2 regions of the Agromyces sp. NPDC055520 genome follow, and region 2 is predicted to be linked to the other one. Evidence: predicted binding sites of a transcription regulator. Region 2 holds the regulator's gene; the other holds the start of a gene.
What was found. Region 2 encodes HrcA, which represses chaperone genes, less so after heat shock. Its sites were predicted from a motif close to TTNGCACTCGNNNNNNNCGAGTGCNAA; they were not measured.
Positions count from the first base shown of each region.

Region 1: groL (chaperonin GroEL) is a predicted target of HrcA. The motif match lies at 1,614-1,640, and genes of this name have one in related genera.

Region 1 is NZ_JBSHJY010000034.1:14,736-18,106, reverse strand. Features, by position in the region: gene groL (chaperonin GroEL) at 1-1,568, opposite strand, end outside; gene ACWGST_RS12980 (DUF3048 domain-containing protein) at 1,694-2,740, opposite strand; gene ACWGST_RS12975 (cold-shock protein) at 2,818-3,021, opposite strand; gene ACWGST_RS12970 (LytR C-terminal domain-containing protein) at 3,251-3,371, opposite strand, start outside.
Region 2 is NZ_JBSHJY010000005.1:65,516-68,886, forward strand. Features, by position in the region: gene dnaJ (molecular chaperone DnaJ) at 1-896, opposite strand, end outside; gene hrcA (heat-inducible transcriptional repressor HrcA) at 949-1,971, opposite strand; gene ACWGST_RS04385 (DUF4870 domain-containing protein) at 2,160-2,549, shown strand; gene ACWGST_RS04390 (DUF4870 domain-containing protein) at 2,698-3,084, shown strand; gene hemW (radical SAM family heme chaperone HemW) at 3,068-3,371, opposite strand, start outside.

The DNA.
Region 1 (3,371 bases), on a different contig from region 2:
GGCTTGTCGGCGACGACGGCCTCGGTGGTGAGGAAGAGGCCCGCGATCGACGCAGCGTTGAGCAGCGCCGAGCGGGTGACCTTCACCGGGTCGTTGATGCCGGCAGCGAGCATGTCGACGTACTCGCCGGTCGCGGCGTTGAGGCCCTGGCCGACCGGGAGGTTGCGCACGCGGTCGACCACGACGCCCGGCTCGAGGCCGGCGTTGAGGGCGATCTGCTTGAGCGGAGCGTCGATCGCGACGCGAACGATGTTCGCACCGGTCGCCTCGTCGCCCGTGAGGTCGAGCTTCTCGAAGGCAGTCTTGCCGGCCTGGATCAGGGCGACGCCACCACCGGCGACGATGCCCTCTTCGACGGCGGCCTTCGCGTTGCGAACGGCGTCTTCGATGCGGTGCTTGCGCTCCTTGAGCTCGACCTCGGTCGCCGCACCCGCCTTGATGACGGCGACGCCGCCCGCGAGCTTGGCGAGGCGCTCCTGCAGCTTCTCGCGGTCGTAGTCGGAGTCGGTGTTCTCGATCTCCTTGCGGATCTGCGCGACGCGGCCGGCGATGGCCTCCTCGTCGCCGCCACCCTCGACGATGGTCGTCTCGTCCTTGGTGATGATGACCTTGCGAGCGGAGCCGAGCAGGTCGAGCGTGACGTTCTCGAGCTTGAGACCGACCTCTTCCGAGATGACCTGGCCGCCCGTGAGGGTCGCGATGTCCTGCAGCTGCGCCTTGCGACGGTCGCCGAAGCCGGGGGCCTTGACGGCGACCGACTTGAAGATGCCGCGGATCTTGTTGACGATCAGCGTCGCGAGTGCTTCGCCGTCGACGTCTTCCGCGATGATGAGCAGCTGCTTGCCGGTCTGGATGACCTTGTCGACGATCGGCAGCAGGTCCTTGATGTTCGAGACCTTGCCGTTGACGATCAGGATGTACGGGTCTTCGAAGACCGCTTCCTGGCGCTCGGGGTCGGTGACGAAGTACGCCGACAGGTAGCCCTTGTCGAAGCGCATGCCCTCGGTCAGCTCGAGCTCGGTGCCGAAGGTGTTCGACTCCTCGACGGTGACGACGCCCTCTTTGCCGACCTTGTCGATCGCCTCGGCGATGAGCGCACCGATCTCGAGGTCGCCGGCGGAGATGGACGCGGTGGCGGCGATCTCCTCCTTGGTCTCGACCTCCTTGGCGTTGGAGACGAGCTCGGCGGTGACTGCCGCGACGGCCTTCTCGATGCCGCGCTTCAGCGAGATCGGGTCGGCGCCGGCTGCGACGTTGCGCAGGCCCTCGCGCACGAGCGCCTGGGCGAGCACGACCGAGGTCGTGGTGCCGTCGCCGGCGACGTCATCGGTCTTCTTGGCGACCTCTTTGACGAGCTCGGCGCCGATCTTCTCGTACGGGTCGTCGAGCTCGATCTCCTTGGCGATCGACACACCGTCGTTCGTGATCGTGGGTGCGCCCCACTTCTTCTCGAGCACGACGTTGCGGCCGCGCGGGCCGAGGGTCACCTTCACCGCGTCGGCGAGCGTGTTGAGGCCACGCTCGAGGCCACGACGGGCCTCCTCGTTGAAAGCAATGATCTTTGCCATGTGTTTCTCTCGTCCTTTCCCGGACGTCTTCAAAGATTCGTTGGGTTAGCACTCAAATCGAGTGAGTGCTAAATCGATTCTGGCACTCGACCGCCACGAGTGCAAGCGAGGTCGATGCTGTCCGCTCAGGGCGTGAAGGTCGCGGTGCCCGCATCGGGCACGAGCTCGACCCACGTGTTGCCGGGCGCCAGACGCAGCGGCGAGCCGTCGTCGGCGGTGAGGGTGATCGGCGACCCCGCGGCATCCTTCGACCAGGTGCCGTGGGCCGTGCGGCCCGCGACCGACACCCACGCCTCACCCGAACCGATCAGCATCGTCTTCGGGATGTCGACGTAGCTGCTGTCGTCGACGGCGACCCGCAGGGTCACCACGTTCGTCGCGTGCACGCGCTCGGCCGACGACTCGAGATCGGGCGCCCCCTCTTGCGATCGCAGCCAGAGGGAGGTCGCGGGGTCCCAGTCCCAGGCAGGCGACCGCCCGTCGGCGAAGACGAGCTCGATGCGCGTCGTCGGCGCAGCGGCGAGCGCCGGCGCGGCGAGCGGGTCGGCGGTGCCGTAGGCGAACTGCGGGGGCGGCGGGGCGAGCGCGGCGTTGCGCGAGACGGCTTCGGCCGCCTTCAGGATCACGTCGTGCGGGCCCGGCCGCTCGTCGGCGCGGTAGAAGAGCCCGGTGTCGTCGTAGTCGAAGACGATGTTGACGAGCGGGGTCGCCATCATCATCTCGACGAACTGCTCCTGGCCGCCCGAGTACGCGATGATGCCGCCGAGCGGCGAGGCGATGTCGGGATCCATCGGGCGGATCGACCGCACGGGCCCGACCTCGTCGGGCACATCCGAGTGCCACACGGCGACGTACCGCGTGAGGCCGCCCTCGACGAGCTCCTCGAACACGAGGTCGGTGCGGTTCAGCGCGATCTGCGGCCGCGCCTCTTCGTGGTTGTCGATCTTCACGGCGAGCGAGGGGTGGGCGAGTGCGGCGGCGTCGGCGACGGTGCCGCGCAAGGGCGCGAACATGACGGCGGATGCCGCGGCGTCCGCGCTCGGCCTCGCCTCGCTCGGGGCGGGGCCGGGCTCGGGTGCCGGCTGGCAGCCGGCCAGTGTCAGGGCGGCTGCGACGACGAGCACTCCGAATCGCGCCCCCCGCCGCGGGGCCGGTGCGGCCTGCGTTCGCATGCGGTCAGCGTACCCACGCGCCGGCCCCGCGGTTGCGAGAACGCGCCGCCCGACCGGCGACGCGTCCCGCGAGTCGGTCAGGCCGGGCGTACGCCCTCGGCCTGCGGCCCCTTCGAACCCGTACCGACCTCGAAGACGACCGCCTGCCCCTCTTCGAGCACCTTGTAGCCCGACATGTCGATGGCGGAGTAGTGGACGAAGACGTCTTGGCCCCCCTCATCGACGGTGATGAACCCGTAGCCCTTTTCAGCGTTGAACCACTTGACGGTTCCGTTCGCCATGCGTTGCTCCCATGTTGCCGTGTGTGATCAGCACGCGCCCGTGGCCTGTGCCGGGCCGCCCGCCCGCTCGAACGGTGCCAGGGACGGAACCGTGCGATCGGGCCTGAGCGGCCGCATCCAGATACTCACGTCGGGGCGTCGCTGCACAAGGGTCTGCCGAGCGCAGCCGATATCGGAATGGCAACGATTCGGGTGCGACGGCGTCAACCGGCCGCGTCAGCCGGCCGCGTCAGCCGGCCGTCGCGTCGGCGTAGTCGGAGCCCAGCACGACGACGAGCTGGTTGCCGGTCGCCGCGAACTGATCCGACACCCGCACGTCGGCCTCCGGCAGGAACTGGGCGACGCCTCGG
Region 2 (3,371 bases):
ACCGTGAGGATCTCGCCGCTCTGCAGGCCCGGCTTGAGCTCGATCTCGACGTCGCCGTCGAGTGCGGGAACCGTCGCGTGCGTGCCGAGGATCGCGTCGGTCATCGAGACCTCGAGGGTGCACAGCAGGTCGTCGCCGTTGCGGCTGAAGACGTCGTGGTTCTTGACCTTGATCTCGAGGTAGAGATCGCCGTTCGGGCCGCCGGCGGGCCCGGCCTCGCCCGAGCCCGGCATCTGCAGGCGCACGCCCGTGTCGACGCCGGCGGGGATGTCGACCGGCACCGTGCGACGGGCGCGCACGCGGCCCTGGCCCTGGCAGGTCACGCACGGCGTCGCGATGACGGTGCCGTAGCCGCGGCAGGTGCCGCACGGGCTCGACGTCATGACGTTGCCGAGGAGCGAGCGCACCGAACGCTGGATCGAGCCGGTGCCGTGGCAGATGTCGCACGTGACGGGCGAGGTGCCGGGCTGGCAGCACGAGCCGTGGCACGTCTCGCACGTGACGGCGGTGTCGACCTCGATGTCGCGGTGCGTGCCGAAGATGACCTCGTCGAGACCGACCTCGACGCGAAGCAGGGCGTCTTGCCCGCGTTCGCGGCGCGAGCGCGGCCCACGGCTCTGCTGCGCGCCGCCGAAGAAGGTCTCGAAGATGTCCCCGAACCCGCCGAAGTTCTGACCGCCGCCGAAGCCGCCCTGGTCGCCGAGGTCGTACTGCTGGCGCTGCTTCGGGTCGGACAGCACGTCGTACGCGTGCGTCACGGATTTGAAGCGTTCGGATGCCTCGGCGCCCGGGTTGACGTCGGGATGCAGTTCGCGCGCGAGGCGACGGTACGCCTTCTTGATCTCGTCGGGAGTGGCGTCATGGGAGACGCCGAGGACCTCGTAGTGGTCTGCCACGGAGGGCTTGTCCTTTCGATTGCCACCGGTCGCGTTCGCCGGGCGGCGGGGTTCAGTTCTCGCCGAGCGTTCGGGAGAGGTAACGGGCGACGGCGCGTACCGCCGCCATGCTGTGGGAGTAGTCCATGCGGGTGGGGCCGACGATGCCGAGCCGCGAGATGTCGCGGCCGGGGATCGCGAAGGCGCTCGACACCACCGAGGTCTCACCGAGGCCGAACGAGGCGTTCTCACGACCGATCCGCACCGTGACGGCGTGCTCGTCGCTCGCCATCTCGCCGAAGAGCTTGAGCAGCACGACCTGCTCTTCGATCGCCTCGATGACGCCGAGGATCGAACCGGCGAAGTCCTGCTCGGTGCGCACGAGGTTCGCCGCACCGGCGACCACCAGGCGATCCTGGCGCTGGGCACGCGCCTGCTCGGCGAGGGTCACCGCGAGCGTGTGCAGTACCGCGGCGTGGTGCCGGTCGACATGGTCGATCTCGCCCGACAGCGCGTCCGCGGCATCCGACATCGACCGGCCGCCGGCGATCTCGTTCAGCCGCGCGCTCAACGACGAGAGCGTCTCGTCGTCGACGGGCTGCTCGAGCTCGGCGAGGCGTTGCTCGACCTGCCCCGAGTCGGTGATGAGGATGCAGAGCACGCGATCGGGTGCGAGCGAGATGAGCTCGACGTGGCGCACGCGGGCGCTGCCGAAGCTCGGGTACTGCACGACCGCGAGCTGACCCGTGAGCTGGGCGATGAGTCGAACCGTGCGCGCGAGCAGTTCGTCGAGATCGCTCGACTCGCCGAGGAAGGTCTCGATCGCCTGCCGCTGCGCCGAGGTCAACGGGCGCACCTCGGTGAGCTGGTCGACGAAGACGCGGTAGCCCTTGTCGGTGGGGATGCGGCCCGACGAGGTGTGCGGAGCCGCGATGAGCTCCTCCTCTTCGAGCAGCGCCATGTCGTTTCGGATCGTCGCCGCCGACACGCCGAAGGCATGGCGCTCGACGATGGACTTCGAGCCCACGGGTTCGCGCGACGCGACGTAGTCCTGCACGATCGCGCGCAGCACCGCGAGGCTGCGTTCGGAGACCATGGCCCTCGCTTCCCTCAGCCGCTTAGCACTCGTTCTGACTGAGTGCTAATCATATCGCGACATCCCGACACGATGCCGTTGCCAGCGCCGGGCGGCGACGATACCGTATGCGTATCCCGCGAGTCACCCCCCGGCAGCGATACCCGTCGCGCGAAACGCGGTTCATCAGAACCCGAAAGGCACGCACTATGACCGACCCCAACACTCCTGACCCCGCCCAGCCCGTCCCGCCGCAGCAGCCGGCCGCCGCCGCACCCCTCTCGCAGGAGCAGGACGTGCAGTGGGGCTCCTTCGCCCACCTCGGCGGCGTGCTCGGCTTCCTGCCGTCGCTCATCATCTGGCTCGTCTTCAAGGACCGCGGCTCGTTCACGAACACCGAGGCGAAAGAGGCGCTGAACTTCCAGATCACGATCCTCTTCGTCTACGTGATCGGGTACATCCTGGCGTTCATCTTCATCGGACTCCTGCTCGTGTGGGCCGCGTGGATCGTCAGCGTCGTGTTCTCGATCATCGCCTTCCTGAAGGCGAAAGACGGCCAGCACTACCGCTACCCGTTCGCCGTGCGCCTCATCAAGTAACGAGTCGCGAAGCGAGCAGGCACCGAGCACGCCGGGAGAATTCCTCACCCGGCGTGCTCTTCTGTGCCAGCATGGAGTGTTTCGACGCCCTTCGTCGGGCGTCGAGACCGAACCCTCGCCCCCCGGGCGACCCGACCAAGGAGACACCATGTCCGATGCCACCCCGCCTCCCCCGCCGCCGGTGAACCCCTACGAGCAGCCGAGCCAGCAGCTCAGCCCGGCCGACGAGAAGCTCTGGGCGACGCTGATCCACATCGGCGGCATCTTCTTCAGCTTCGTGCCCGCGCTCATCGGCTACCTGATCCTGAAAGACAAGGGTCCGTTCGTTCGAGCGCACACGGCGACCGCGCTGAACTTCCAGATCACGATGACGATCGCGCTCGTCGTGGGTTACGTGCTGACGATCATCGTCATCGGCATCTTCATCATCCTCGCCGTCTACGTGGTCATCATCGTGTTCAGCATCATCGCCGCGGTGAAGGCCAACCAGGGCCAGCCGTACACCTACCCGATGTCGATCAAGTTCGTGAGCTGACACCCGGCCCAGCGAACTCCGACGCGTCGTCGAGCAGCCGCCTGACCACGGCGTCTGCGAGCAGCCGCCCTCTTCTGGTGAGTGTCACCACTCCCGAGAGGGCGGCTTTCGCGTCGACCAGACCGTCGGCGATGAGCCCGGCGACCGCGTGACGACCACCGGCGTGCAGCGACGCCACGGCGATGCCCTCGCGGATGCGAGTGAGCAGCAGCACCCGCTCGACCTCGCGCGTCGGCGCATCGAGCGTCTCGCGGCCGACGGCGGGCGAGGCGCCCGCGGTCACGCGG